DNA from 2 places in the Pseudoalteromonas sp. Scap06 genome. Region 2 is predicted to be linked to the other one. Evidence: predicted binding sites of a transcription regulator. Region 2 holds the regulator's gene; the other holds the start of a gene.
The links. The regulator FliA, encoded in region 2, starts transcription of late flagellar genes. The targets are predictions, from matches to a motif close to CTAAAGNTNNNNNNNNNNNNGCCGATA.
Positions count from the first base shown of each region.

Region 1: FLM47_RS09420 (VC2046/SO_2500 family protein) is a predicted target of FliA. The motif match lies at 13,157-13,183, and genes of this name have one in related genera.

Region 1 covers NZ_CP041330.1:2,054,915-2,072,515, reverse strand. Annotated here, with positions in the region: gene FLM47_RS09485 (tryptophan halogenase family protein) at 44-1,564, shown strand; gene FLM47_RS09480 (DUF6445 family protein) at 1,973-2,683, opposite strand; gene FLM47_RS09475 (SapC family protein) at 2,933-3,637, shown strand; gene FLM47_RS09470 (isoaspartyl peptidase/L-asparaginase family protein) at 3,762-4,802, shown strand; gene hrpA (ATP-dependent RNA helicase HrpA) at 4,931-8,818, shown strand; gene FLM47_RS09460 (two-component system response regulator) at 8,887-9,267, shown strand; gene FLM47_RS09455 (PilZ domain-containing protein) at 9,276-9,572, shown strand; gene FLM47_RS09450 (class I SAM-dependent methyltransferase) at 9,588-10,778, opposite strand; gene FLM47_RS09445 (HD domain-containing protein) at 10,918-11,589, shown strand; gene FLM47_RS09440 (VOC family protein) at 11,579-11,974, shown strand; gene FLM47_RS09435 (M48 family metallopeptidase) at 12,160-12,855, shown strand; tRNA gene FLM47_RS09430 (tRNA-Tyr) at 12,887-12,971, opposite strand; tRNA gene FLM47_RS09425 (tRNA-Tyr) at 13,021-13,105, opposite strand; gene FLM47_RS09420 (VC2046/SO_2500 family protein) at 13,218-13,745, shown strand; gene FLM47_RS09415 (DUF6172 family protein) at 13,947-14,249, shown strand; gene FLM47_RS09410 (YchJ family protein) at 14,317-14,793, opposite strand; gene FLM47_RS09405 (SulA-like leucine-rich domain-containing protein) at 14,833-15,267, opposite strand; gene FLM47_RS09400 (tetratricopeptide repeat protein) at 15,592-16,053, opposite strand; gene FLM47_RS09395 (NCS2 family permease) at 16,172-17,464, shown strand; gene FLM47_RS09390 (hypothetical protein) at 17,577-17,601, opposite strand, start outside.
Region 2 covers NZ_CP041330.1:2,416,300-2,430,466, forward strand. Annotated here, with positions in the region: gene FLM47_RS11215 (chemotaxis protein CheW) at 1-170, opposite strand, end outside; gene FLM47_RS11220 (CheW domain-containing protein) at 192-926, opposite strand; gene FLM47_RS11225 (ParA family protein) at 930-1,700, opposite strand; gene FLM47_RS11230 (flagellar motor protein MotB) at 1,713-2,672, opposite strand; gene FLM47_RS11235 (flagellar motor protein) at 2,678-3,442, opposite strand; gene FLM47_RS11240 (chemotaxis response regulator protein-glutamate methylesterase) at 3,435-4,586, opposite strand; gene FLM47_RS11245 (chemotaxis protein CheA) at 4,640-6,886, opposite strand; gene FLM47_RS11250 (protein phosphatase CheZ) at 6,901-7,674, opposite strand; gene cheY (chemotaxis response regulator CheY) at 7,691-8,074, opposite strand; gene FLM47_RS11260 (RNA polymerase sigma factor FliA) at 8,115-8,825, opposite strand; gene FLM47_RS11265 (MinD/ParA family protein) at 8,852-9,712, opposite strand; gene flhF (flagellar biosynthesis protein FlhF) at 9,705-11,192, opposite strand; gene flhA (flagellar biosynthesis protein FlhA) at 11,214-13,322, opposite strand; gene flhB (flagellar biosynthesis protein FlhB) at 13,394-14,167, opposite strand, start outside.

The DNA.
Region 1 (17,601 bases), 360 kb from region 2:
ATACTGGGCTTTTTTATGAGCTAATCAATAAAGTGGTTTAACTATGATAAGAAAAATAGCAATTGTTGGTGGGGGGACAGCCGGTTGGTTAGCAGCCAATCATTTAGGTCACTCATTATTAGAAACAAATACTGAAATTACATTGATAGAGTCTCCGACAATTCCCACCATTGGGGTAGGAGAGGGAACGGTGCCTTCAATTCGTAATTCGCTTCAAAAGTTTGGTATTCGTGAAACTGATTTTATTCGTGAGTGTGATGTAACCTTTAAGCAATCTATTAAATTTGTAAATTGGTTAGATAAAACGAAGCATGGTGAAAATTACTATCATCATTTATTCGATAATCCACATATATTTGGCGAAGAAATGACTCAACAATGGCTAGCTGGTGAATCACAAAACCGTTATGCCAATGCGGTGTCTAAGCAAGAAATTTGCTGTGAAGAAAAATATGCGCCAAAAACAATATCTACTCCAGAGTATGTCGGAATTAATGGTTACGCCTATCATTTTGATGCTAAAAAATTTGCTGCGTTTTTAATGAAGCATGCCCAAGATGCGTTTGCTATTAAGCATTTATATGCTGACATTATAGATATTGCCATTGACGATGATGGCTTTATTAGTCACTTAATAGATAGCAATAATAAACATCTAGCTTATGACTTTATTATTGATTGTTCCGGATTTAGCGCTGCCATTATTGGTGAAAAATTAAATGTTGATTTTATAGAACGCTCTGATGAATTACTTACAGACACAGCACTTACATTGCAAGTACCCACCTCATTAGATGATGAAATCCTTCCTTATACTATTGCCACAGCGCACCAAGCTGGCTGGATATGGGATATAGCACTTACCAAACGTCGTGGTGTTGGTTTTGTTTATTCGTCTAAACACATGGATGAAGAGCAAGCGGTAAAAAAGTTACATCATTATCTTGGTAATAAATTTACCGATTTACAGCCACGTAAAATTCCTATGAAGATAGGACGTAGAGAATTATTTTGGCATAAAAATTGTGTTGCTATTGGTTTATCTCAGGGTTTTGTAGAGCCTCTTGAGGCGACAGCTATTTTGATAACCGATTTCTCAGCAGGTTTATTATCAAAGCGTTTTCCTCGGTATAAGGCAGATATAGAGTATATAGCACCTGACTTTAATAAGCATGTCGCGCATGTCTGGGAAAGTACCTTTGATTTTATTAAAATGCATTATTGTATTTCAGATAGAAGTGACTCTTTGTTTTGGCAGGATAATCGCAAGGCGTCAGGGGTTTCAAGTAAGCTTACAAGTAATTTAGCGCGATGGAAAAGCTTTGCGCCATTGCGAGAAGACTTCAGCAGTAAGTTTGATTTATTTGATTTAGAAAATTATCTTTACGTGCTTTATGGTATGAATTTTTTACCTCGCAAAAAAGCTGTGACTGAGCAAGTGACAGCCCTAGCTGATAAGCAATGTACTTTTAAAAACAAACGGATAAAACAGTTATTAGCAGAATTGCCAAAACACAGAGAGCTTATTAATAAAATACATCAGTTCGGCTTACAAAAAAATTAAAATTGATGCGCCATTAAAAACTAACATTTAGATTATTGGGCTGTTGTCTAGGGTCTGTTGATCTTTCAAGGTTAAATTTACAGCAGTCTGTTTGGTATTTAGGCAAGGCAGAGCCTATGTGTTGTGGTTATTCCCCATAAATAGGCGATAACGCAGCATCAATGCCAAACAGGCGCTGCCCGAAGGGTTCTGCCTAGGGGCGATTTACTCTTTGTTGCCTACATGGATGTAGGTAAGGGGCGTGAGCAGGACGCGGAAGCTTTGCTCGGCTTTTACTTATTCTTACATGGATGTAAGCCAGTAGAATAACGCAGGAGCAGTTATCGAGCCCACTAGGTTACAAACCTCGCGCCGCGATTAAATCGTCCCTAGTTTGAACAAATTTTAATCCGCAAAGGTCAACAGACCCTAGTCAATTCTAAAAAAAGAAGAGATTGATAAACGGCCATTTTTTATATCGCCTGTGAATTCATAGTCATTATCTAAGTTAGCACAATGAAGTAAATTGCTTTTATATAACACCACGCGGTTTTGCTTTGCTTTAATATTAATGACTTGCTCGAATAAGGCGGTATTACTGTTTAAATACCCTTGATGTTCTGATTCATTATTTTTGGTTTGTTCTATTACATCGCTAAAAAGGTGTTGGTTTCGTGGCGTTATTTTAATTAGGTTTTCAGGAATATAGCGATAAATTGATGTGCCGTTAGACTCTTTACCAGCTATATAATGCACTGCTGCAAAGGTATTATCATCGGTCGAATCTATATGAGGTATACGTTGTAATAACTTAAGCTCACAGGCTTTTTGGGTAACTAATGATAATTTGCAACGATGAACATAGAGTGCTTTATGCTCGCGGTTAAAAACACCTCGTGCTTGAAGAGATAGTAATAGCTGCCTAAAAGCACGGTAATAAGGTTCAGGCATTACATCACGCTTACCGGGAAATAAAGTACCATCGCTGCCAACGGGCTCTAAATACGCTACATGCGCAGCAAAATTAACCACAGGTTCAATACTTTTTAGAAAATTATCGATGATGATCACATCTTCGTTTTCAGTTTCAAGATGAACTATTTCAACCCTAAAATCGGGGTTTAACTCGTAGTGTTCCATTTTAATTCAACTGATATTAATCGCAACATTGTTGAATATACTAACAAAAGTCCATAATTATGAAACAAAAAACAACACTCAGCAGAGTGTTTTTTACACTACATATTGTACAAATAATTACCTTCTTTATTTGTTAATTAATAACGTACAAAATGACACAAAATTTTCACTTCCTTTTTGTCACCAAAACCATTAGCCTTAGGCCACTAACAGTAATAAATCAAATTTATAAAATAACGGAGCAGTAACATGGCGGAGCAACAAGTACAGCCTTTACACAACGAAAAACATGCCAACACTAAAATTAAAAATGGCATCAACATCGAATTTATGAAAACTCAACACTTAGTGCCAGTGGTTGCACATGAGTTTGCGCGTATCGCCAATGAATTCCCAATGTCTTTTGTTAAAAATAACGAAACAGGTACTTTTCAAGCGGTTGCAATGTTTGGCCTAGAGCCAGGCGAAAATTTATTTATTGATGGCGACAAATGGACAGCATCATTTGCGCCTATGGCAACAACGCGTTACCCATTAGGTTTAGTAAAGCACCCAGAGCAAGATCAATTTGGTATCGTAATTGACGAAGCGAGCTCATTAGTTGGTGAAGAAGAGGGTAATGCATTATTCGAAAACGGTGAAGAAACTGATTACCTTAAGCGTCGTAAAGAAGCGTTAGTATCGTTCATTGAGTTTTCTCAAGTAACCGATGCGTTCACTAAATTCCTTGCTGATAAAGAACTACTGGTAGCACAAACGCTAACAGTTGATATTAAAGGTGAGAAAAAAGACATCAACGGTATTTACCTTATCGATGAGAAGAAACTAAATGAGCTAAGCGATGCAGACTTTCTTGAGCTTCGTAAGCGCGGTTATTTAGCACCAATCTATTCTTTCTTAACGTCTACACACCAAGTAGCACGTTTAGCACGTTTAAAAGCGCAACAAGCGTAACTTTAAACGAAATTAAAAAAGCGCCTTAGGGCGCTTTTTTTGTGCCATTAAACTCAGTTCACTTGAAAAACTCTTCATAACCATTCACATTGGTTTTAATCCTGTATTTATAAAAGAACACACAATGAAAAAATCACTATTATTAGGGCTCATTGCAACAAGTTTGATGGGGTTGAGCACGCAGGCATTGAGTGAAAACACAAATACGCCGTTTGCCATTGCGATTCATGGCGGTGCAGGCACGATTGAAAAAAGTAAATTTACGGCAGATCAAGAGCAAGCTTATCGCAATAAATTAGCAGAAGCTGTTGAGGCCGGATATAAGGTACTTGAACAAGGCGGAGAAAGCCTTGATGCAGTGACTACTGCCATTGAAGTACTTGAACAATCGCCTTATTTTAATGCCGGGCGTGGTGCGGTATATACCTATGATGGTAGTCACGAATTAGATGCCTCTATAATGGATGGTCGCAATCGTCAAGCAGGCGCTGTGTCAGGTATTAAACATATCGAAAGTCCAATTAAACTTGCCCGGTTAGTAATGGAAAAATCAGTGCATGTGATGTTAAGTGGTCAAGGTGCAGAAGAGTTTGCCAAAGAGCAAGGCGTGAGCCTAGTAGAGAACAATATATTTGATACTGAGCATCGTTATGAGGCTTTATTAAAAGCCAAAAAGAAACTCGAGGCGAGCAAAAATACCAGTAAAGATTATCAGGCAGCGCATAAAGCGTTACCAGTAAATTATAAAGTGGGCACAGTCGGAGCGGTGGCACTGGATAAACAAGGTAATTTAGCGGCGGGCACGTCAACCGGCGGAATGACCGCAAAACGTTTTGGTCGTATTGGCGATGCACCGGTTATTGGCGCAGGCACTTTTGCTGAAAATGCCTCATGTGCGGTTTCGGCAACTGGGCACGGCGAATATTTTATTCGTTATAATGTGGCAAGTGATATTTGTGCGCGAGTAAAGTACCAAGGTAAAACCATAGACCAAGCAGGTAATGAAGTAATAAACGAGGTGCTTAAACCGATAGGGGGCACAGGCGGTGTTATTATTATTGATACAAAAGGCAGTATTAGTCTGCCGTTTAATACTTCAGGCATGTATCGTGCGAGTAAATCGAATACGCAAGCAACCTACGTAGGTATTTTTAGTGACGAATAAACACTATTAGTTAGTGGCTGGTGGTTTATATAATAATCCGCTGATTGTTATATTCTTTACAGGATTAACCCCAGCCATTTAATTTGCTACAATCGGGGCTCTTTGACTAATTTTTATAAGGTATGCAGGTGGTAAACCTAGGTCAGTTGTTTGGCGAGCTAAAAACGTGCTTAAAAAAAGATCAATTCAGTTTTAAAAAACGTCTTCACGGCGTTAAAAAAATCACCGACGAGGCAAAGCTTACCAGTGCGCTTGAAAAAATTGCGACTGATATCAGTCGTAGTCAAACGCTGCGAGAGCAGCGCTTAGCTGGGCTACCTAAAGTTACTTACCCTGAGCAGTTACCGGTTAGTCAAAAAAAAGACACCATTAAAGAGGCCATTGCTAATAATCAAGTGGTGATCATTGCTGGTGAAACTGGCTCAGGCAAAACCACACAAATACCTAAAATGTGTTTAGAGCTAGGCCGAGGCGTTGAGGGCTACATTGGCCATACACAACCAAGGCGTTTAGCAGCACGCAGTGTTGCCAACCGTATCGCAGAAGAAATGCAATGCGAGCTTGGCCAGCAGGTCGGTTTTAAAATTCGTTTTAGCGATCAGGTATCTAATAACAGTTACATCAAACTGATGACCGACGGTATTTTATTAGCTGAAATACAACAAGACCGATTTTTAAATCAATACGACACTATTATTATTGATGAAGCGCATGAACGTAGCTTAAACATTGATTTTATTTTAGGTTATCTTAAAAATTTACTCCCTAAGCGCCCCGATTTAAAAGTTATTATTACCTCAGCAACTATCGACCCTGAGCGCTTTTCTAAGCATTTTGATGATGCACCTATTATTGAAGTATCAGGAAGAACGTTTCCAGTTGATGTACGCTATAACCCAATTAGTGATATTCAAAAAGAAGATATGGAAGCCGAAGGCGACCAACTTCAGGGGATTTTTGATGCGGTAGATGAACTTTGCGCCGAAGGTCCTGGCGATATACTGATCTTTTTGAATGGTGAGCGAGAAATACGCGATACCGCTGATGCACTAAGCAAGCGTAATTTAAAACACACTGATGTATTACCTTTGTATTCAAGGCTATCGAACGCTGAGCAAAACCGCATTTTTGCGCCGCATTCGCGCCGCCATATTATACTCTCTACCAACGTCGCTGAAACATCGCTAACAGTACCTGGTATTCGTTATGTTATTGACCCGGGTACAGCGCGAATTAGTCGTTATAGTTATCGCACAAAAGTGCAACGTTTACCTATAGAGCCTATTTCGCAAGCCAGTGCTAATCAGCGAATGGGGCGTTGTGGACGTGTTGAAGCGGGTATTTGTATTCGTTTATATTCAGAAGATGACTTTTTATCGCGTCCTGAATTTACTGACCCTGAAATATTACGTACTAATTTAGCATCAGTTATTTTGCAAATGTTAGCCCTTGGGCTGGGTGATATGGCGCAATTTCCTTTTGTGCAAGCTCCAGATAGCCGAAATATTAATGATGGTTTAACATTGCTTGAAGAGCTACAAGCAGTAAAAGCGGCTAAGCGTCATCAAAAAACCAGCCTAACACAATCTGGGCGGGAGCTAAGTCGTTTGCCGGTTGACCCGCGTTTAGCAAAAATGGTGTTAACTGCGCATAAACTGGGTGCATTGCGTGAGGTGATAGTTATTGTTGCCGCGCTCTCAATTCAAGATCCCCGCGAGCGACCACAAGAAAAACGCCAAGCCGCAAATGAAAAACATGGTCGCTTTGACGATCCTGATTCTGACTTTATCGCCTTTTTAAACCTGTGGAATTATTTAGAAGAGCAGCAAAGTGAGCTGACTAACAGCCAGTTTAGAAAGTTATGTCAAAAAGACTTTTTAGCCTATATGCGTATTCGTGAATGGCAAGATATCGTTTATCAAATCAGCACTGTGTGCAATGAAATGAAAATGAAAGCCACCACTAATGTTGCAGACAGCGAGCTTATTCACAAAGCACTTTTAAGTGGCATGCTCAGTCACATCGGTTTTAAAGACGAAAAGCAGCTATATAAAGGTGCGCGTAATAGCCAATTTCATATTTTCCCAGGCTCAGGATTATTTAAAAAGAGTCCAAAATGGATGATGTCGGCTGAGTTGGTGGAAACCAGTAAACTCTATGCTCGTATTAATGCCAAAATTGATGTGAACTGGGTAGAACCATTCGCTCAGCATTTAGTAAAACGCAGCTACACAGAGCCTCATTGGGAGAAAAAACCCGGTGCGGTCATTGCCTTTGAGCAACAAACTTTGTATGGCTTATTAATTGTTAATAAGCGCCGCTGTGTTTACAGCAATATTGACCCAAAAGTAAGCCGTGAGTTATTTATTCGCACAGCGCTGGTTGAACAAGAGCTGGGGCTCAATGAAGGATTTTTACAATATAACCGCGAATTAATTGAAGATATTCAAGTGCTCGAGAACAAATCTCGTAGGCGCGATATTTTAGTTGATGAACAAACCTTATTTGAGTTTTACGAGAAAAAAATACCGAACGATATTAATAATCGTGCTGCGTTTATTAAGTGGTATAAAACACAAAAACAGCAAGACAAACACTACCTGCACATGACGCGAGAAGAGCTCATGCAGCATGGTGCAAGTAGCATTACTGAATTTGATTATCCAGATACATGGCAACAAGATAACTTAATGCTGCCGCTTACTTATCATTTTGATCCAGGCCAAGCAGTTGATGGTGTTGCTGTACAAATACCGGTTGCGCTATTAAACCAAGTTCAAGAAAGTGGTTTTGATTGGCATATACCGGCATTTCGTCATGAGCTAATTTGTGGGTTAATCAAGTCATTGCCAAAGTCACTTCGCCGTAACTTTGTCCCTGCGCCTAATTATGCCGACGCGGTTTTAGCGGCCATAGAGCCTCTACAAGGCTCGTTAATCGACTCACTAAGTAATCGGTTATTGCGCATGACTGGCGTGCGAGTCGACCCTGAGGCGTGGGATTTAACAGCCCTTGCTCCTCATTTAAGATTGCAGTTTGAAGTACGTGATGAAAACGACCAACTTCTTGCCCGTGGGCTCGATTTAGCTAAGCTTAAAGCGCAGCTTCAAGGCAAAGTGACAGACACCTTATCTAAAGTGGCCGACAAAGGCATAGAAAAAACCGATTTAATCCAGTGGGATTTTGGTGAGTTACCAACATCGTATGTGAAAAAGCAAGGTCAATACGAAATTAAAGCCTACCCAGCACTAGTGGATAAAAAATCAACGGCCGCAGTAGAGCTATTCGATAACGAAATAAAAGCGCAATTAGCGCACCAGCAAGGTTTACGTCGTTTAGTACTTTTAAACGTGCCATCACCAATTAAATACCTGCAGCAAAACCTACCAAACAAAGCTAAATTAGGATTGTACTTTAATCCTTTTGGTAAAATTGCCGATTTAATTGATGACTGCATTGCATCAGGCGTTGACAGCCTATTAGTTAAATATGGTGACATTCGTACAAGTGAGGCATTTGAAACGGTTAAAGAGCATATTCGCGGCGAGTTAGGCGATACCGTTGTGGCCATTGCTACACAGGTTGAGCAAGTGCTGAGTATTGCGCATGCACTGCATAAAAAAATGAAAGGGCGTGTAGATTTAACCATGATCACCGCTCATGGGGATATTAAGTCTCAGCTAGAATCACTTATTTTTAAAGGCTTTGTCAGTCAACATGGGGCAGACAAACTCGGCGATTTAATTCGTTATTTAAAAGCGATTCAAAAACGCCTAGAAAAACTACCTGTTGACCCAAATCGTGATAGATTATGTGTGTTAGAGCTTGAAAAAGTAGCGCAAGAATATAAAAAACTAACGAATAAAACACCTAAAGGAATGCCATTGCCTACTGATGTTGAGGCTATTTTTTGGATGCAGCAAGAATTACGCGTATCCTTATTCGCACAAACCTTAGGTACGCCTTATCCAATTTCAGCAAAACGTGTGTTAAATGCGATAAAAGAAATTGAATAATCTCTTTATTCTCTATTAAGCTAAGTAAGTTAACAGAGGGACTAACTTGAGAAGGAAATGACATACCTATGTCCTCATTAATAAAACACAAAGCGCGACAGTTGTTAGTGGTTGATGATGAGTATTTCAATTTTGAAATACTCAAAGCAGGGTTAGCATCAATATTTGATTTGAGCTATGCTGACTCAGGTAAAAGTTGTTTAGCATCTGCGATTGCAAATCCGCCCGATATTATTTTGCTTGATGTGTGTATGCCAGGACTCGATGGTTATGATACGTGTCGCATACTTAAACACACGCCAGAGACAAAAAACATTCCGGTGGTTATGATATCTGGACTTGAGTCGGAGCTTGAACAACAAGCTGGCTTTGACGCAGGGTGTGATGCTTACGTTGTAAAACCTTTTTCTATCGCTGTACTACGAGAAAAAATTAATAATATTGTGTAGAGGGAATTATGTTTACTGAAGATAAGCGAAACTATAGACGTATGCAGGTTAACACGCCAGCGAAGTTAACCTCAATAGAGCCTGTTGCTGGGCTCAGTTACACTGGCACCTGCCTTGATTTAAGTGCAACGGGTCTTTCATTACAACTCGATGATTTGTTAGAGCTTAACTCAATTTTATCGGTTGATATTGCATCAACACATCCGAGCATTGCACCGTTAAAAGCCACCGTTAAGGTAATACGTGCCAGCACAGAAGAGGATGGCACGATAACCGCAGGGCTTGAAATTGTAGAGTTTAACTAACTACTTAATTAGTTTTTAGTAAACCTTACAAATAAGCCCTTTAAGGTAAAAACCTTCAGGATAGCTGCCTGCAATAGGGTGGTCAGCTGCTTGATTTAAGCGCTCCATGATCAGTAAATCCTTACCTGCATCAAGGGCTGCATCTGCGACTACTTTTTGAAACAAGTTTTGTTCCATTAAACCAGAGCATGAGAATGTTAGCAAAGTGCCGCCGGGCTTTAAAATTTGCATCGCAATCATATTGATGTCCTTGTAACCGCGACACGCCCCAGTTAACTGCGCCTTGTTATCGGCAAATTTAGGCGGGTCCATAACGATCGTATCAAACATCACCCCGTCTTCACGGTATTGGCGTAATAATTTAAAGACATCTTGTTTTACAAAGTCGACTTTATTTAAATCAAGGTTGTTATGCTCAACATTGCGCTTCGCTGTATCAAGTGCTGGTTGTGAAACATCAACATTGGTTACATGTTTACAGCCACCGCGCAGGGCATAAAGAGAAAACGTTCCCGTATAACTAAAGCAATTTAATACGGTTTTATCTTTTGAAAAACGCTCCAGTGCAGCACGGCTATCTCGTTGATCTAAATAAAAACCAGTTTTATGGCCTTCTAGAATATCAACTTCAATTTTTAAACCATTTTCTTCAATTATGACAGGTGCAGTGGGTTCACTCCCCCAAAGTACGCCCTTAATAGGCTCTAGCCCTTCTTTGGTTCGAACATCTACATCTGAGCGCTCATAAATAGTAGAGCCTGGGAAAATAGCCATTAAAGCACCAACAATCTCACCTTTATGACGTTCTGCGCCTGCGCTTAGTAATTGACACACAATTACATTATCAAACTTATCTATGGTAATACCGGGTAAGTAGTCTGATTCTGCTGCACATAACCTAAAGCCGGTAAGTCCACCTTCTTCAATTGCATGGCTGCGAGCTTCTAAAGCACGGCGAAGACGACGCTCAAAAAAATGTTGATCAATCACTTCTTTTTCGTCAAAGCTCCAAACACGAGCACGTATTTGTGAATGAGGACTGTAAGCTGCGGTGGCTAAAAATTTACCCTCACTGTCGTGTATGGTTACCGTGTCACCTAATCCAGGTTTACCTTTAATTTTTTTGATGGCTTTAGAAAATAACCAAGGGTGTTTTCTTTTTAATGATTTATCGCGACCAGCTTGCAGGTAAACGGCAGATGACATAAGGCTTCTCTGTAGTAATAAATAAGCGCTGTATTTTAGTCAAGGCTCGCGCAACATACAATGAATGTTTTGCAAGGGGCTTATAAATCGCGGTAAAGTAGCCATTATTAACTCGTTTAAATAGATTTTTGGAAATTCGGTGGACAATTCAGCTCTTAGCCCCTCATTACAGCAACTTAATCAGCAATGCAGAGACTTTATTACATCCTTAGTACATGCGGATGTTGCCCATGATATTACCCATATTGAACGGGTAGTGCGTGTTGCTGTGCAGCTATGTATAGCAGAGCAGGCTGATATGGCGATTGTATTGCCTGCAGCTTGGTTGCATGATTGTGTTGCAGTGGCTAAAAATCACCCAGATAGAGCAAGGGCATCAACAATGGCCGCGGATAAAGCGATTAACTTTTTAGCGTCTATTGGCTATGATGACGCGCTATTTGATGATATTCACCATGCCATTGCCGCACATAGTTTTAGCGCCAATATTGCTATTAAAACGGTTGAAGCACAGATTGTACAAGATGCTGACAGAATGGATGCCTTGGGTGCTATTGGCGTAAGCCGTTGTATGAAAGTAGGCGGCTCTATTAGTCGATTATTATACAACCCCGATGATCCATTTTGTTTAAACCGAGAAGCTGACGATAAAAAGTACACCCTAGATCATTTTTTTATTAAATTACTGCATATTGCCCAGAGTATGAATACTCCTTCTGCAAAAGCCGAAGCACAAAGACGCACTGCATACATGCACGACTTTTTAGCTCAGCTTAAGTCTGAAATTGGTGAACAACGCGATGACACCTAAACTTTCGGGAATTGATCATTGTCATTTAAATGTTCAAAGCCTCAACCAAGCTATTGAGTGGTATGAAAAGGTGCTTGGTTTTACCGTAGTAGAGGAGTTAGCCTTTTGGAATGAAGAGGGAAAAGGTCCTTTAACACTTGAAGATGAAAGCGCTACTACACGATTGGCTTTATTTGAAGGCGATGGGCGTAGTAAAGGAATCGCTTTTGCTGCAACTGGGGAGCAATTTGTTATTTGGCTTAAGCATCTTAAGCAGCATCAAGTGAAAACCATATTGGCTGATCATGGCGTGACTTTTTCTATGTATTTTAAAGACAATAGTGGTAATAGCCATGAAATCACTTCTCATGATTATAATGTCATAAAAGTGCAACTCGAGAGCTAGCGGCTTTGTTTAGTAAAACTTCAACAGTTAAAATAGCCAAGGGTAGATTTATGATCCATCGTTTAGCCTATTTAGTATCGAGCAATATTAAAACGATACCTACTAACTGGTTTTTTCTCCTACGAATTAACTTATTAAGCTAATAGAGAAAGTTTTATTTTATAATAACTTATAGGCACTTTAGATTGTTAGATTATACGTTAAGAAGAAGCCGTCGGCGAAAAACAGTGGCTATTAAAGTCGCACAACGAGAACTTACTGTGTATGCGCCCCATTTTGTAACGAAAACACAAATTAACGAATGGCTGTTGAGTAAACAGGGCTGGATTGATGCTCAGTTACATAAGCAACAAATTCAAGCCGATACACGACAGTTTCCACTTAAAACCAATAGCATTAAATTATTTAATGAAGCTGTTAATGTGCAATTTGAAAACGCAGCACGCACTCAATGGCAGCAGCACAATGAAAGCCAAACACTGTTACTGAGTCTTTCTTCACGTGTGAAGCATCGAACGCAAATGTATCAAAGTTTGCTAGAGCAGTTTTTGCATGAGAAATTAGAAAGCTATATTGAAATGCGAGTTAACTACTATTGTCAGCTGATGGGTGAAAAGCTACCGAGTAATATTCGTATTCAATTGTATAAGCGTCGCTGGGGCAGTTGTAACCGCAGGCGTGAGCTTACCTTTAATTTACACCTTGCAAGCGCACCCACCTGGGTAATTGACTACGTGATTGTGCATGAGTTAGCGCATTTAAAGTATTTAAATCACAGTGCACAATTTTGGCATCGTGTAGGTTTATTTTATTCAGAATACAAAAAAGCAAGCGCTTGGTTAAATAAGCATGGGATGAGTTTACAATGGGTTTTTGAATAATTAGAACATAAAACGAGGTAGTAAAGAGAAGTGGTGGAGGGAGCTGGATTCGAACCAGCGAAGGCTGAGCCGTCAGATTTACAGTCTGATCCCTTTGGCCGCTCGGGAACCCCTCCACACTAATTTTTATTGCATTTGGCCCCACTTAACTTAGCCTAAGAAAAGTGGTGGAGGGAGCTGGATTCGAACCAGCGAAGGCTGAGCCGTCAGATTTACAGTCTGATCCCTTTGGCCGCTCGGGAACCCCTCCAATGCAACGCGGCAGATAATAGCAAACTTCTTATTTAAGTAAAGAAAAAAGCTAAAGAAAATTCAAATTTAGCCGATAAATACTTATTAATTAGTTAAATAGGCTAAAGTCTATGCAGATTGGTGATTTGTTAATCACAGAGAGTCAATTAAAAACACGACTCAATAAAAGTGTGCATGAAAGCCGTCGGGGTGAATTTGCTCTTTTATTAGCAATGCTATCTCATGATGCGCTCGATTTTAGTGAGTTTCACTTACCTAAAAGTGATGCAAGTGGTTATCAAGCTGATGAAGAGACCTTGCGTAAACACTTAGGTGCGGGCCCAAAGCAGCCATTGGCGCCTGAGAGTTTTAATATGTTAATTGGCAAAAATAACACGGAACTTTTAGCAAAAATGGGAAGCGCCGAAGGGATGAGTGAGATAAAGTTAACTCAGTGCTTAAAACCTGAGCCATTTAATATTCGTGATGATAAAAACCACATTCCACTTAACGTAATTGATAACTGTGAATTAGCGGTACGTCGACGAATTCAAAATACCAACACCGAGCTATCAAACCCTCAAATGGATGCGGTGGCATTTTATGATGATTTACAAAATGATGCCCTCCACCAGCCATTACATTTGTTTAGTGCCTAATTGAATTTTATTAAATGCTATTTTTTAGGCGCCATTGGATTGTAATAAACCGTGTTTATATTAGTGGTTTTATAGGTGCTTTATGTTAATAACAGATTTAATATAAAAAAAGCATCCAAAATTTAAATGCAATTGCTATAATGGCGCAAATGGTATGACATTAAATGCCATTATCATTAAACCAAGGTAATTAGGAACGTAATGAAGAAAACATTCACGCTGAATCATGAGAAAATCAAATACCCTCGTATGGTTGATGCTGCAAAGCATGAAGTGAAAAAATATTTGAAAAGAGAACGTAATAAAACTTTACCTGTTGATGCCGACTACTGGGCATTCGATTGTAAGTTTGGTAACACGGCTGAAGAAGCCCAAGTTGTTCACGTTGCTGAAATTAACAATCACATCAGTGAAATTGAAAAGCAAGGTTTAACCTCTTTCTACTTAGAGATTTTAGCAAGACCTGCACAGCGTCAAGACTTCGATGAAGATGATGACGAATAAAGCGCTAAGTTGCGTTTAGTGTAGTTTTTGAAAATGGGCCAAGTGGCCCATTTTTTGTGGTTGTTACTTATACACTATGACACTTTTTATACTTTTTATTACTGCCGCAAGGACAAGTATCATTGCGTTTCACTTTGATATCAGCAACCGGTGTGATCTCACCATCAAGGTATCGCCACTGTTCATCTTCTTTAATAAATCTTGAATGCTCAGCCAGCTCGCAATACAAGTCTTGGTAAAAGTAATGGGCTTTAAACTTTACAAACCCTGTTTCATCATTATAACCAGAATCTAATACGGTTAAGTTTATAAAGCGGCAACTAGTTGCAAAGTCCTTAATTTCTGATAGTGAGTTTTCAGCTTGCTTTTCTTTTGCGTAACTTTCACGAACAAAAGCCGCTTTTTTAACCGCATATGCACTGTAGCGAGCACGCATAAGTTGCTCAGGTGTTTGTGGCTGTTTGGTTTTTAAATGAAAAGGTTCACAGCAATCAGCATAAAGTTGCTGACTGCCACAAAAACATAGTAGGGCGTTAGAGGTCATAATAAATGTACTGTGTATTAAAACGCTAGTTTACCAAGCTTATTGCGTTAGTGAAATCTCAGCTTGAGCGCTTTTTTTGCTAAAGCAATACAGCTTAGTGCGTGTATGGCTCAGGTTTAATGATAACTGTGATAGTTGCTGATTATTTATTATGTCGGTCCAGGTGATCACCGCTGCAAAATTTCCATTGTGAAGTGCAGAACTTAAAACATACTCTATATTAACTAAATGTTTTTGGCGTATAACTAATAATTTACTGGTATCAATTGAACATGAATCAAGTAACGCTTTACTAGGTACATGGTCTGGCGCAATTAAAAGTGTCCATGCATTTAAGCTATTGTATTGGTGTAATACTTTTAATAATTCAAACGTCGCTGAAATCTCATCTTCAATTTGTACAACGTTAACACAATCAGATTGGTCATCTTGTTGGTAGCTCTTAACTGTTCTTACGGTAATAGGCTGTAACATAATCGTCTCACTCACTGGGTTTTTATACAGTACATGTATACAGTAGTTTATACAGTTGTTTGGTGCAAGTGTTTTTTGCTATTTTTTTGTACAGTTATTCAGCTGAGCACGATAATGAAACTATTTAAAAATAAATAGTTCATATATAACAATAGATTATAATTTTTGGGGATGAATACTTTTGACGGTAGCTTTTTAATCTATAACTAAATAAATCTTGAAATGCATGAGGTATACAGTAGTTTAAAAAATTAAGCGTTGTTGCATTTAACTTATAAAACGCTTAATTAATTTACAGATGGAATGAGTTACTAGGTAGTAAAACTATTTTTCGTGACTTATAGGGATCAAATGTGAAAATTGTAACTGATGAATTTGTTCATATAAGCTGGCGGCATAACACTGGGCGTCTTTAAGTCGTTTGGTACTAATGTGTTTGCGTATATCGCTCATTGCCTCTATTGCTGGCTCATATCCTTGGCTACTAGCTAAGCTGAGCCACGCAGCCCCATGAAATACACTTTGTGGCACACCTTGGCCTTTAATGAAAAATAGCCCTAAGTAAAACTGTGCACGATAGTTTCCTGCCATTGCTGCTAAACGCATCCATTTTGCGGCTAAGGCGCCTTGTTCATTTTTAAGGTAATAAAGAGCTTTATTTAATGTGTCTTGATCGGTGTTTTTAGAGCTCGCAGGGGGATTTGCATCGCTTGGTTGCGTTACAAAAGAAAGAATGTTGTCTAATTGTTGCTCTAAGTCTTGGCCACTTGGTGTCGTTTTGATCATGCTACTTCGTTTGTTATTTTAATCACTTAGCTAGTTTAGTATATAGCAAGGTAAAATGTCCTGTAAAAAGTTATTTTTATGCTAAAATCTCGCCACTTTTTACAACCACAAGTTTATTATGCTCGAAGCCTTATTCAAAATCCGTGCAAATGATTCTTCGGTTCGCCGTGAATGTATTGCCGGTATGACTACATTTATTACGATGGTTTATATCGTATTCGTTAACCCAGCTATGCTTGCAGAAGCAGGCATGGACCAAGGTGCTGCCTTTGTTGCAACCTGTATTGCCGCTGCAATAGGGTGTTTTATTATGGGGTTGTGGGCCAATTATCCATTGGCATTGGCACCGGGTATGGGATTAAATGCATTTTTTACCTATGGCGTGGTGTTAGGTATGGGCTATAGCTGGCAAGCAGCGCTGGGCGCGGTGTTTATGTCAGGGTGTATATTTTTAATATTAAGCTTATTTAAGGTGCGAGAGTGGATTATTAATGCAATCCCCCTGGTGCTCAAACAAGCAATAGCAACCGGTATTGGTGCATTTTTAGCGCTTATTGCACTAAAAAGTGCTGGTATTATTGTATCAAGCCCAGCAACACTTGTGCAGCTAGGCGATATAACGTCACCGGGTCCGCTATTAGCTATTTTTAGTTTTTTTATTATTGCGGCATTACTTTATCGCGATTTTAAAAGCGGTGTATTAATTAGTATTTTACTCGTTACCGCGATTGCAGTGTCGATGGGGTTAGTTGAATATCATGGTGTTGTTGCAATGCCACCTTCAATAATGCCAACTTTTATGCAACTTGATTTTAGTGCTGCTTTTGAACTGTCTATGTTGAGTGTTATTTTTGCGTTTCTATTTGTTGATTTATTTGATACCTCAGGTACGTTGGTAGCGGTTACTCAAAAAGCGGGCCTAGCAGATAAAAACGGCAATATGCCGCGCTTGGGTCGCGCATTAAGCGCTGACAGCACTGCAACCATTGCCGGTGCAATGCTAGGTACTTCAACAACAACGTCTTACATAGAATCTGTAGCAGGGGTATCAGTGGGGGGGCGAACGGGCTTAACGGCTGTAGTTGTAGGTTGCTGCTTTTTATTAATGATGTTTTTTGCACCTTTGGCACAAATGGTACCAGCATACGCAACAGCAGGGGCAATCTTATATGTATCTGTTCTAATGCTACAAAACTTAAAGTTTGTAAACTGGGATGATATGACCGATGCAATTCCAGTGAGTGTTGTATTGTTAATGACTCCATTGACCTTTTCAATTGCACACGGTATTGCACTGGGTTTTATTTCTTATACAGCAGTTAAAGTACTGTGTGGTAAAAAAGATCAGGTAAGTATTAGTGTTTGGATTTTAACGGCACTGTTTATTATTAAGTTTGCATTTTTATCTTAATGCTTTTGTTAAATAGCTAGATTTAGTTTGGGTATGTAAATTTATATAGTGACTAAATTTCAGTTATAAAAAAGCCCATACAGTTGTATGGGCTTTTTTATTAGATAATGAATTACCATTTCTTTTTCGGTGCAAAC
Region 2 (14,167 bases):
TACGAAGGCGCACCTGGGACAGGAGCAATTTCGGTGTAACGCAGTATTTCTTGCACTTGCATTACATTTACGCCATAAGTTTCATCTTCTAGCTTAAACGTAACCCACTGTAAAATTTCATCATTATTATCTGCATTTTTTTTAGCTGACAGTAATTTATCTTCACTCATGCTCTTACCTCGTAATGGTCATTACTTGTGACGGCTATCTAAGCCCTTCTCTAATAGTGCATTTAAATTATTAACATCTATTAAAGCACACATTTTTTCTTTAATTACTCCAGCAAGCCATGGGCGCTTACTGTCATTTGTACGCCATTTTACATCTTCTTTACTCAATGTAATGTTATTTATTAGTTTTTCTGCTAATAAACCCCACTGGCTATCACCTAAAGTGATTAGATATTGATAATTTAAAGATGCCTCTAACTGCTCATCATACTTTTCAGGCATAACCCAGCGTGCAGTATCAACAACATTGAGCTTTTCTTCTCGGTTGATCATGACACCTTTAAACCATTTAGGTTTACCAAATAAATGATTCACTTCCCCAAGCTCATGAATGCCGCCTAACGCTTTTAATGGCACTGCTAAAGTGAGTCCTGCTACCTCAAAAAATAATGCCTGAAATTCACCATCAAAGTATTCAGCTTCATTACCAAGTGCTACATCATGTTCAGTTTTAAGCTGCTGAACTTGGTGAGAATCTATTTCTACATTCGTTACCTGCTCATGGCGTTTTTCAACCTCAACAACCGGCTCAACTACCGATTCAACCTGAAGTGGTTGCTCTTTTTGCTCTTCATACGCTACCTGCTCAAGCAATTTAGCAACAGGCTCAAGGTCTTTCGCTGGTACGTCATCAGATAATAACGCCCCTAAATACTGAGTGACTACTTTTTCATTAGCAAATAATTGCTTACTCATTTATTAACCTTGTTTTATTAAATATTCGAGCAATGCTTTATAAGCATAGACTCCACGGGCATTAGGGCAAAAATCAATAGGCACTTTTTGCGCTAAACTCGCATCTCTAAATTTTGTATCAACAGGAATTACACCTGGCCATACTTTTTCTTTGTACGTATCTTGTAATGTTTTATAGGCTTCAAGTGACGCTTTGGTGCGCTTATCATACATAGTTGGAATTATAGTATATTCATAGCTTTTCGCTTGCGAGGTTTGCATTAATTCCATAGTACGCATCATTCTATCAAGCCCCTTAAGCGCTAAGAACTCAGTTTGTACTGGCACCAGCACTCTTTCACAAGCAGCAAGGGCATTGACCATAAGTACCCCTAAAACGGGCGGACAATCTAAAATTGCGTAATCGTAATGCTCGCCAATTTTAGCCAATGTTTTTTTTAAAATCAGGCCCATCCCCGTTTTATTACCCATACTACGGTCAAGTGTAGCAATCGCCATTGTGGCAGGTAAAATATCAAGATTTTCTATAGTAGAAGGGCATAATGCTTGCAATATTTCCTCGCTTTTCATGCTCGACCCGCGACTGAAAATATCGTAAACACTGACCTCTAAATCTTCTGAATCAATGCCAAAGTAATAAGTTAATGATGCATGTGGATCGGTATCAATCAGTAACACTCGCTTACCTTGAAGCGCAAGGATGCCAGCAAGGCTAACCGCTGTAGTGGTTTTACCTACCCCTCCTTTTTGATTGGCTACTGTCCAGATTTTCACATTACATCCTAATTACTGTTCATTACGCGTAGTAACACGAATACCACCATGCTCTAAGCGAATTATTTTTATTGTATCGTCTTGAGTAGGCAGCTCAACTTCAGCTGGTTTAATAGCTTCAGGAAGTTGCTGCTCAGTATCCTCATCCGCTGACTCTAAAACCAAGCCGTATTTGGAAAGCGCAATCACCACTTTGCGGTTTTCAGCCCGCCCTGCTTCGGTATCATTATCGGCAAAAGGTGAGTATTGGCCATATCCCTCAATTGCCATGCGCGCAGATTGAATACCTAAGCGCTCTAATTCAACTAATATTGATGTTGCACGTGCCACCGACAACTCCCAATTAGAGCGAAATATTTCATTGCGAATAGTTTCGTTATCTGTGTATCCCCGCACTCTTATATAGTTATCGACAGGTGCGATTATTGCTTCAATCTTTTTTACAACGTCTTTAGCTTGGTTATGCGCAACGGCACTACCGCTGGCAAACAACAACCCAGAATTAAGTTCAATAACCAGCCAATCTTGACTAAGCTCTAAGCTTGCATCGCCACTACGTATTTCATCAATGAGTGACGACTGTAGTTTGACCAGTAAACTGTCGAGTGGCTTACCTAAGTGACGCTGGCTGATATTGCTATTATCACTTTGGCCATCGAGCAATACTGGCCCTTGTTCTTGTTTTTGAATACTTTCGCCATATAAAACTTCAGCCTCGGGAGTCACTCTTTCAAGCAACAAAGCATCGCCGTTTACTCCCTTACCTTGCTGAGAAAATTGTTTAGCTGACTTATCAAAAACATGCTCAAGAGAGTCAGATAAAACTTGTATATTGTCTTCTTTGTTTATTGCAATAGCATACAATACAACAAAAAATGCAAACATAATGGTCATGTAATCTGCATAAGAGACTAGCCAACGCTCAGTATGTTGGCTTTTAACGTTTTGATGACGTAAGCGACGGCGAAGCATAACCGCTAATGAGCCTGTAATATAGGACGTTCAACGCGGTAAGCTTCAAGCTTTAATTCTATATTAATAGGGCTCTCGCCTTGGCTAATGGCAATAACGCCTTCAGCTAGCATTTCATGGTAAAGCATTTTTTGCTCAACCCGTTGCTTTAATTTGTTGGCCATCGGCAAAAACAGTAAATTAGCTAAACCTACACCATATATAGTCGCAATGAATGCAGTGGCAATACCCGTTCCTAATTGCTCAGGATCGTTAATAAACGACATAGCTTGGATCAGTCCAAGCACAGCACCTAAAATACCAATGGTTGGGCTGTAACCTCCCATCGCTTCATACACTCGGCTAGCTTCCAGCAATCGTTCTCGTTCAAGTAATAAATCAATCTCGAGAGTATCACGAAGCTTTTGATCTGAGCAGCCATCGACTAATAAACTCAGTCCTTTAGTGGCATAAGGGTCAGAGTGAGTAAGTGCTTCGTTTTCGAGCGCTAAATAGCCCTCTTGGCGGGCTTTATGCGACCAGCGTTTTACTTGTTCAATCGTATCTTCAATATCGTGGTCATCAGTAACAAAAACCCAATGAGTAATACTAAGCATTTTCTTAAATGTATTGGCTGATGTTTGCAGCATCACTGCTCCTAATGTGCCGCCTAATACAATAATAAGTGCAGGCCCATTAAACAGAGCAGATACCACACCTCCCTCTAAAGAATAACCGATTGCAATAGCACCTAATGCAACCAATAATCCTAAAATAGAAAGCTTATCCACAGCCAATCTCTCTTTTTAAACGCGCAGCAACATCATGAAGACCTATGCTTTCACTTGCTAATCCTGCACTTGCTACTGCTTGCGGCATACCATATACAACACAGCTTTTTTCATCTTGAGCCCAAATTGTAGCGCCAGTTTGTTTAAGCATACGAGCACCATCACGACCATCCGCGCCCATACCAGTCAAAATAACGGCAAGTACATCACCTTGGTATGCTTTTGCTGCACTAGCAAAGGTTATGTCAACACTAGGCTTATAGCTTACTCGTTCATTTTTATCTTCAAATACGCGTAGTGTTCTGTTTGAACCCCGTCCTTCTACCATCATTTGCTGCCCACCTGGTGCTAAATATGCACAGCCAGGTTGAAGCCTATCGCCTTGCTGTGCTTCTTTTACTTTAATTTTGCACAAGCTATCTAATCGGGTTGCGAACGCAGGTGTAAATGCCGCAGGCATGTGTTGTATGAGTAGTATTGGGTGTGGGAAATTAGCAGGTAACTGAGTCAATATAGTTTGCAGTGCAACCGGTCCACCTGTTGATGTCCCAATAGCAACTAGTTGATACTGTTTACCACTTGCGCGCACTGATGTACCACTACTGGTTGGTACAGGAGCTGTATTATTGAAGCTGCGATCAGGTTGAACAATTGGCTTTTTAGCGAGATTAGAAAAGCGTTCAGACGTGCTTGGTGCTGGTTTACTTATACTAGGAGAGGCTGGCGCTCTTGTGATTCTACCAATACGCTGGCGACCTATTTCCTTAACCTTATTTTGTAGTAACTTAATTGCATCGTCGTTGTTACGTGCGATATCTTCAAACTTTTTCGGTAAAAAGTCCATCGCACCAGCATCAAGTGCATCTAAGGTAGCAGATGCCCCTGCACGCGTTAACGACGAGAACATTAAAATAGGAGTGGGATTACTCGCCATTATCTCTTTAACTGCGCTGATGCCATCAAGCACAGGCATTTCAACATCCATGGTGATCACATCGGGTCGTAGTTGAGCTGTTTTATCGACAGCTTCTCGACCATTTACAGCGAAACCTATAACTTCAATGCCGCTGTCTTGTTCAAGTATTTCACTCACTCTGCGGCGAAAAAAGCTTGAATCATCAACTACTAAAACTTTAACAGCCATTTCGCTCTCTTATTCAATGAATGGGTAGGCATAAAATGTATGCCTACTTTTAATTATCCAGCGTAATGCTTTAACATATTTGGCACATCTAGGATCAGTGCAATACCACCATCAGAGGTAATTGTTGCACCTGCCATACCTGGTGTACCTTGAAGTAATGCGTCTAGAGGCTTAATTACCACTTCTTCTTGACCAATGAGCGAGTCAACAACAAAACCCACTTTTTGAGTTCCTATTTGCACAATAACCACATGACCTTGTGCTTTTCGCTGACCTCTATCGGCGCCTTTAATGAGCCAATGTTCAAGGTAGAATAGTGGAATTGATTTTTTACGAACAATTATAGTTAGCTGGCCATCAACCACATTGGTTTTTGTTAAATCTAAATGGAATATTTCACTCACACCCGCCAGCGGCAACGCAAAGGTTTGTTCGCCAACTATTACCATTAAGGTAGGCAGTATCGCTAGAGTAAGTGGCACTTTAATTTCTAAAGTAGTACCAACACCCATTTCTGATTTGATATTCACCGAGCCATTGAGTTGAGTGATTTTTGTTTTAACCACATCCATACCAACACCACGGCCGGAAATATCTGAGATCTCTTCTTTAGTTGAAAAACCAGGTGCAAAAATAAGATTATACGCTTCAGTATCAGAAAGACGACTCGCTTGGTCGTGATCAAGCACCCCTTTACTAATCGCAATCTTTTTAAGCTTTTCAGCATCCATACCGGCACCATCATCTTGGATGGTAAGTAGAATATGATCGCCTTGTTGAGAAGCTGATAAGGTCACAGTACCCGTTCTAGGTTTACCCGATGCTTCACGAACATCTGGCATTTCAATACCATGATCCACTGAGTTGCGCACTAAATGCACCAATGGATCTGCCAATGCTTCTACTAAGTTTTTGTCTAAATCAGTGTCTTCACCAACAAGTAATAAATTAATATCTTTTTGTAGCGTTCGTGCTAAATCTCGAACTACACGTGGAAAACGGCCAAACACTTTTTTGATTGGCTGCATTCGCGTTTGCATTACCGCACCTTGGATATCAGCAGTCACTACATCTAAATTAGAAATAGCTTTGCCCATAGCCTCGCTGTCAGAGTTTGTTGCCAGACTCACCAAACGGTTTCGCACAAGTACCAGCTCGCCTACCATATTCATTATTTGGTCTAAACGTTTGGTGTCAACACGAACCGTTGTTTCTGCCGGTGGAGGCGCTGCTTTTTTAGGCGGCGCGGCCTTGGCTGGCTGTGGAGCAGGCGCCGGCTTAGCAGGCTCTGCTTTTGGTACCGGTTTCGGTTCAGGTTTTGGTACAGGTTTCGGTGTAGCAGCAGGTGCAGACTTGTTTGCGGCTACGGGCTCAGGTTTACTTGCCGGAGCCGATACTTCTATAGCTTTAGGTGCACCTTTGCCATGTAATTCATCTAGCAAAGCTTCAAATTCATCGTCACTTATTTCATCATCGCCCGCGCTTGAGTCACTATTTTGTGAATCTACTACAGGAGCTGATGGTGCTTGCTGTGGTGTACTTGCAGTGCTTTGAGTAACTTCGCCAAAACTACCAACACCATGAAGCTCATCTAATAAGCTATCAAATTCATCATCTGTAATATCGCCATTTACATCACTGTCGCTTGATGGGGATTGTTTTTCTTGCGTGGACTGGCCTTTACCATGAAGCTCATCAAGAAGACTTTCGAACTCATCTTCAGTTATTTCATCAATCTGAGAGTCTGAGCTACTACTATCTGGGCCGCTAAATAATTCATCAAATGCGAATGGGTCTTCTTCAGAATCATTGCTAGGTTGTTCTACAGCGGCCTCAGGTTCTACTGATGGGGTTTCAACAGAGGCTGTATCTTCCTCAACTACAGCATCGCCGGCTAGCTCTTCTGCCGTCGGTGGTTGTCCAAGCTTATGAAGGACTGCAAGTAACTCTGGATCAGCAGGTTCTGGCTGGTCACGATTTTTAATTGTGGCAAACATTTCATTAATGGTGTCGAGCGCTTGTAAAATTACATCCATTAATTCAGAGTTAACTGTTCTTACACCTTGGCGCAATAAATCAAACACGTTTTCAGCACCATGACATGCATCAACAAGCTCTGTCATTGCCAAAAAGCCGGCGCCACCTTTTACAGTGTGGAAACCACGAAATATTGCGTTTAGTAGTTCAGTATCATCTGGGTTGTTTTCCAGTTCTACTAACTGTTCAGATAAAAGCTCAAGGATTTCTCCGGCCTCTACTAAAAAGTCTTGTAAAATATCTTCATCGACTTCAAAGCTCATGCAGTACTCTCCTATTAGAAGCCCAAACTTGATAATAGATCATCAACTTCATCTTGATCAGATACAACATCATTACGCGATTCTTTATCAATAATAGGCCCTTCAGGGCCTGCTAGTGTTTGTGCAACAATGGAATCTTCTGTTTCTTCTGGTTGTTCGGTCTGTTGTGTTGGCTCAACCTCACCTTGTGCTGCAAATGCAGTTAACAAGTGGATCAAGCTTTCTTCAACTTCACGCACAAGTTCAATAACACGACGAATAACCTGACCAGTTAAATCTTGATAGTCTTGAGCCATCAATACATTGGTCATCAACATCTGCAACTCATCAGTTTTATGATGAGAGCTGTTCATAAACTTATCAATACTATGACAAAGTGACTTAAACTCACCAAGCTCAATTTCCCGGTTCATTAACCGATCCCACGTTGGCTTGATATCAGAAATTTCGTCAGCAATTTCTTGCGCTAAAGGTAAGCTAGCTTCAACTGCATCCATTGTTTTATTGGCTGCATTCTCAGTCATTTCCATGACATAGTTGAGGCGTTTCTTAGCATCAGGGATGGCATCAGTGGTAATGTCTGTTAAGCGCGTATCTAACTCGAAACTCTTTAAAGCTTCATGTAATTGACGCGTTAACTTACCTACCTCAGCAAATAACTGTGATTGCTCTTGTGAAGCTGTTTCTAAAATTAACTGATTCGCTTTATCTTGCTCACCATTTTCTAAAAAAACAACCAACTGGCGAGCTTGTTCTAAAGTAATCTGAGGCGCAGCAGGTGCTGACATAAGCCTCTCCCTCTCATTAACCTAAGCGTTCGAACACTTTTTCTAATTTAGTCTTCAATGTACCTGCAGTAAATGGTTTAACAATATAACCATTAACACCTGCTTGGGCCGCAGCTACTATTTGTTCTTTTTTAGCTTCTGCTGTAACCATTAAAACAGGAATATGCTTTAATTTGTCATCAGCTCGAATTGCCCTCAAAAGATCAATACCTTGCATGCCTGGCATATTCCAATCTGTTACAACAAAATCAAATACTTGATTTTGCAACATAGGTAAAGCAGTTGACCCATCATCCGCTTCTTGAACATTGGTAAAACCTAAATCGCGCAACAGGTTTTTAATAATACGTCTCATTGTTGAAAAATCATCAACAACAAGAATTTTAATGTTTTTATCCAAAACATCCTCCAGTGAGGCCTGAACCTTTATTTACTTACTTCTAGTTTATCCAGTCATTGATTTTTGCTTTAAGCTTAATCATCGCCTGACCATGTATCTGACTTACACGCGACTCACTAACATCGAGTATATGCCCAATTTCTTTTAAATTCATTTCATCGTTATAGTACAAAGAAAGCACCATTGCATCTTTTTCCGGTAACGACTTTATCGCATTGAGTAAAGACTCATTAAACCGTTCATTTTTAACATTATTGAAAGGTTTGTCTAGTGCTAAATCTTGGCCATGAGGTGTAATCACATCATCGTCAATACCAAGGTCCTCAATGCCCAAAACTTTGCTTACATTGACATCATTTAAAATATGATGGTACTCATTTAACGAAATTTCAAGTTTTTCAGCCACTTCACTATCTTTAGGTTCACGATTTAAACTGTTTTCAAGCGCGACTATCGTCTCTGCTACTAGTCTACTTTTTCTGTGAACTGAACGTGGAACCCAATCACCTCGTCGCATTTCATCTATCATTGCACCACGAATACGAATACCCGCAAAGGTTTCAAAACTCGCGCCTTTACTGGCATCGAAGTTTTTTGAAGCCTCTATTAAGCCAATCATACCTGATTGAATTAAATCATCTAGTTGCACACTGGCCGGTAAACGAGCAATTAAATGGCATGCCACTTTTTTGACTAATGAGGCATGCTTTTCAACAATCATATTTAAATTCTGTGCTGACTGATATCCCATAGCTCTATTCACCGGTATTGTCATCGTTAGTTACTAACTAGCTTCTCAATAAAAAACTCTAAATGACCCGAGGCTTGACTAGGTGTTTGCCACTTAGTAATTTTTGTCGCCAGTGTTTTAAAAGCAATCGCAGCAGGAGACCCTGGAAAAACTTCAACTATCACTTTTTGGCGACGCGTTGATTTGCGCATATTCTCATCATAAGGAACTGTTGCAACCAACTCCATGGTTATATCTAAAAATCGGTCGGTTACTTTTGATAGTTTAGCAAATAATTCCTGCCCTTCACGTAAGCTACGCACCATGTTGGCAACAATTTTAAATTTGATTACGCCGTGTTCACGGCTCAGTACTTTAATTAGTGCATAAGCATCAGTAATTGAGGTTGGCTCATCACATACCACCACAACCACATCTTGTGCGGCGCGAGAAAAGCTCAATACCATGTCAGAAATACCCGCTGCGGTATCCACAATTAAAATATCAAAATCGGTGTTAAGCTCGCTAAATGCACGGATAAGTCCGGCGTGCTCTGAAGGAGATAGCTCAACCATGCTTTGCGATCCCGATGTTGCAGGTACTATTTTTATGCCTGCGGGGCCTTCAACTAAAATATCTTCGAGTTCACATTCACCTGATAAAACATGAGACAAATTGCGCTCTACACGCAGTCCAAGCATAACATCACAATTAGCTAACCCTAAATCAGCATCTAATACCAGCACACGCTTGCCTTGTTGGCCTAACGCGATTGCCGTGTTAAGGGATACGTTTGTTTTACCCACTCCACCTTTGCCGCCGGTGACAGCGATAACTTTTACGCCGTTATTATTATTGTTGCTCATTTTGCGAAGGCCGCTTGCTTGATCTAAAACTGTGTTAATCATACATCTCTACTGTGTTCGACGCCACTGATTGGTGTCTTGATTGTTGTGCTTTTATTCTTTTTAAATACAATTGCTCAGCTTTTTTTACTAGTTTTTCAGCATTTGCCACTCTGATATCTTCTGGTACTCGCTGACCATTAGTAAGATACCCTATTGGGAGACGATTTTGAATCGCAATACTAATAATCTCACCTAAACTCAATGACTCATCTAACTTAGTAAAAATACACCCACTAAGCTGTACTTTTTTAAAGTGCCTTACTGTCTCTTGTAATACATTGATTTGCGCTGTAGCACTTAATACTAAATAACTACGTATATCCACACGTTGATTACGCATTAAGGTATTAAGCTGCTCAGTTAAGCGTAAATCTCGCTGACTCATTCCTGCTGTATCAATTAAGACTAGACGTTTATTTCGTAAATGGTATAAAACTTCTGCTAATTCATTTGCATCTTTAACTTGTTTTACGCCACAGCCAATAATTCGACCGTAAGTTGCTAGCTGCTCATACGCACCAATACGGTAGGTATCAGTGGTAATAAGCGCGACTTTATCAGCACCATACTTTTGCGCACCTAATGCAGCTAATTTTGCAACGGTGGTGGTTTTACCTACCCCTGTTGGGCCCACTAGAGCATAAACACCACCTTGGCGAAGAATTTCGTTGTTAGTGGTTTGCATTTGATCTTCAACCATATTCAATAAGGCTTTCCAACCTTGTTGGCGAGATACATCATCAGGTACAAAGCATGCCATCTGCTCAGCAACGTCTTTATCTATTCCCATACCCACTAAACGGTCAATCATGCATGCACGGGTTGGATCACGACGTGCCATATCTTGTTGCATTAAACCTGACACTTGATGTTCTAGTAATTGACGAATTGCGTTCATTTCTTCGCGCATGGTGCTTATATCACTCGACTCGTTTTGCATCGTTTGCTGACGCGGTGCACTCGGTGAGTCTAAATCGTCAAAACCACTGTCTAAATCATCAAAACCTAAGCTATCAGCTTGAGTACGAGGACGTGCAGGCGCACTTTGTTCACGTTCAAACATATTTTTAGGTCGAGATTGCACAGCTTCTTGTTCTTGATAATGGCCAGAAGTATCAATACCTGATTGTGAAAACATTGACGCAAGCTCTGCTGAACGAGGACGGGGAGATTGACGTTCTAATAAAGCTTGTAAACTGTCTGCTACCTTTGCTTGTGGCTTAGGTTGAGCACGCTGTGGCTCTGGTTTTACAAAGTTATGTGAGCTCTGGGTATGTGCAAATGAAGCACTTGCAGCTGGTTGGCTTTGAGGTTGCTCTGGCGCTTTTGTCGCGGCTTTGTCGTAATCAACAGCAGCAACAATTTCAACGCCATTAGCTAGTTTCTTATTTGACATAATAACCGCATCAACACCAAGCTCTTCTTTTACTTCTTTTAGTGCGGTGCGCATGTCTTTAGCAAAAAAACGTTTAATTTTCATAATTCAAACCCCTTTAAAATCTTATTGTTGGCCTACAGAGCTGACAATCTTGATCTGTCTTTCATCTGGTATCTCTTGATAAGACATCACTCGCAATCCTGGAATGGTGTATTTAACAAATCGAGATAACACAGTGCGTAACATTCCTGACGTTAGCAATATTGAAGGTTCACCGGCCATTTCTTGATTTTGATGTGCTTCATTCAATGATGTTTGAAGTCTATCAGCAAGTCCTGGTTCTATTCCGGCACCTTCATCACCTGCATTTTGAAGTGACTGATGCAACATCTGTTCCAACTCAGGCGCCAAGGTTATGACAGGGATTTCAGAAGACATACCAACAGCATCTTGAACGATTAATCTACGCAACGATATTCTCACTGCAGCCGTTAATACATCAGGGTCTTGGCTACGAGGGCCATACTCAACAAGGGTTTGAACAATCGAACGCATATCTCGTATTGCTACCCCTTCATTTAATAAGTTTTGTAGTACTTTAACGATGGTGGTCAGCGGTAATACATCCGGTACCAGCCCTTCAACTAAGCGAGGGTGACTTTTACCTAACATATCTAATAAGTTTTGTACTTCTTCGTGGCCAAGCAATAATGCGGCGCTATTTGTGAGTAACTGGCTAATATGAGTGGCCACAACGGTTGCTGAATCAACTACGGTATAACCTAAAGATTGCGCTTCATCTTTTTGATCTGGTTTTATCCATACCGCATCTAAACCAAATGCAGGGTCTGTAGTTTCAATGCCTTTGAGCGGGCCAAACACTTGGCCAGGATTAATTGCCAGTTCATCGCCGTGTTTAAGCTCACCCTCACCACTTGATACACCCATCATGGTGATGCGATACGCATTTGGGTCGAGCTCAAGATTATCGCGGATATGCACTGGCGGCACTAAAAAACCTAGCTCTTGAGATAGTTTTTTACGCACCCCTTTAATACGGTTTAATAGCTCGCCACCTTGTGATTGGTCTACTAAAGGAATTAACCGGTAACCCACTTCTAAGCCAATAACATCAACTTGCTGTACATCATCCCAACCCAGTTCTTTTTGTTCTTGTTTAGCCGCAATTCCGGTACCTGAGGCTGCATTTTCAGCTTCTTCGGCTTCAGCAGCTGCTAATTTAAGTTTGTTTTGCTGCGTGTAGTATGCAAGGTAACCTAAAAGCGCCCCTAAACTTAAAAATGCAATATGCGGCATACCTGGGACTAAACCCATAGTAATGAGGATACCAGAGGCAATAAATAACGATTTTTCGTTTCCTAGCTGCTGCTTAAACTGATCGCCCATATTGTGCGATTCATTTTGACGCGTTACAACAATCGCAGTACCAATTGAAAGTAGTAATGAAGGTAATTGCGCTACTAAGCCATCACCAATGGTCAATAGTGTATACACTTCCATGGCACGGGAAAAACTCAAATCATGTTGGATCATACCAACAAATAAACCACCTACAATATTAATCACTAAAATAACGATACCCGCGATAGCATCGCCTTTTACAAATTTACTAGCACCATCCATAGAACCATAAAAGTCGGCTTCACGGGTTACTTCATCACGACGTTCTCTGGCTTGCTCTGCACTAATAAAGCCAGCATTCATATCTGCATCAATCGCCATTTGCTTACCCGGCATAGCATCAAGGGTAAAACGTGCTGACACTTCAGAAATACGCCCTGCACCTTTGGTAATTACCACAAAGTTTATGATAATTAGAATCAAAAATACCACTAAACCCACGGCGTAGTTACCACCAATCACCACCGAGCCAAATGCTTCAATTACCTTACCAGCAGCATCACCACCATTATGACCCTCAAGTAGTACCACCCGAGTACTGGCTACATTAAGTGCTAAACGCATGATCGTGGCGATTAACAACACAGCTGGAAACATGCCAAATTCAAGCGGCTTCATGGTATATACAGTGACCAGTAATACTACTAATGCAAGCGCGATATTAAACGAAAATAATATATCAAGCAGAAATGGAGGCAGGGGTAAAATAACCATGCCAAGCGCAGCTAAGACTAAAAGCGGTGTACCAACGCCCTTTGCATATTCTTTTTTATCTTTATTAAGTTGTTGTAATACCGCTTTAAATTCCATAACTCTACAATTTCAAAAAATTGACACTACGCTGAAATTGCAATAACTATTCCAAGTTAGTTGGTTAGCGGTTAATACTTGAATTCATCGGGGATTGGCAGTTTTTTATTAAGCGCGACAGGGCGTTTTCCACGGCCTTTTTTAAACCGTTTAAGTTGAAATACATAGGCAAGCACTTGAGCAACAGCAGTAAATAGCTGATCGGGAATTTGATCCCCTACTTCAGCAGTATGATAAAGCGCTCGCGTTAAAGTAGGCGACTCAACAATAGGCACTTCATTACCTAAAGCAATTTTACGAATTTGCATAGCGAGTTCGTCAACACCTTTGGCTAGTACAATAGGCGCTCCAGCTCGCTCTGTGTCGTATTTTAAAGCCACTGAGTAATGAGTAGGATTGGTAACAATAACATCGGCATCGGGAACATCCTGCATCATTCTCTTTTGCGACATTTGACGTTGGGTTTGCCTGATACGCGCTTTGATTTGCGGATCCCCCTCAGAGTTCTTATATTCATCTTTTACTTCTTGCATCGTCATTTTAAGCTGTTTGTTATGGCTATAACTTTGAAATGGCGCATCAATAGCTGCAATAATAATTAAGGTGCAAGATAACCCTAAAAACATCCAGGCTAATATTTCCAAAGCATGCACGATATTGCCTGGCGCACTTTCTATACTTAAATGTAATATTTCATCAAAATAAACATTAATTAAAAAGATAGCGAAAGTTGCCACTAGGCCAAACTTTAATAATGATTTAAGTAGTTCAATAGCCGCTTGCGGGCCAAACATCCGAGTAAAACCTTTCATTGGCGACATTTTACTGGCTTTGGGCGCAGCTGC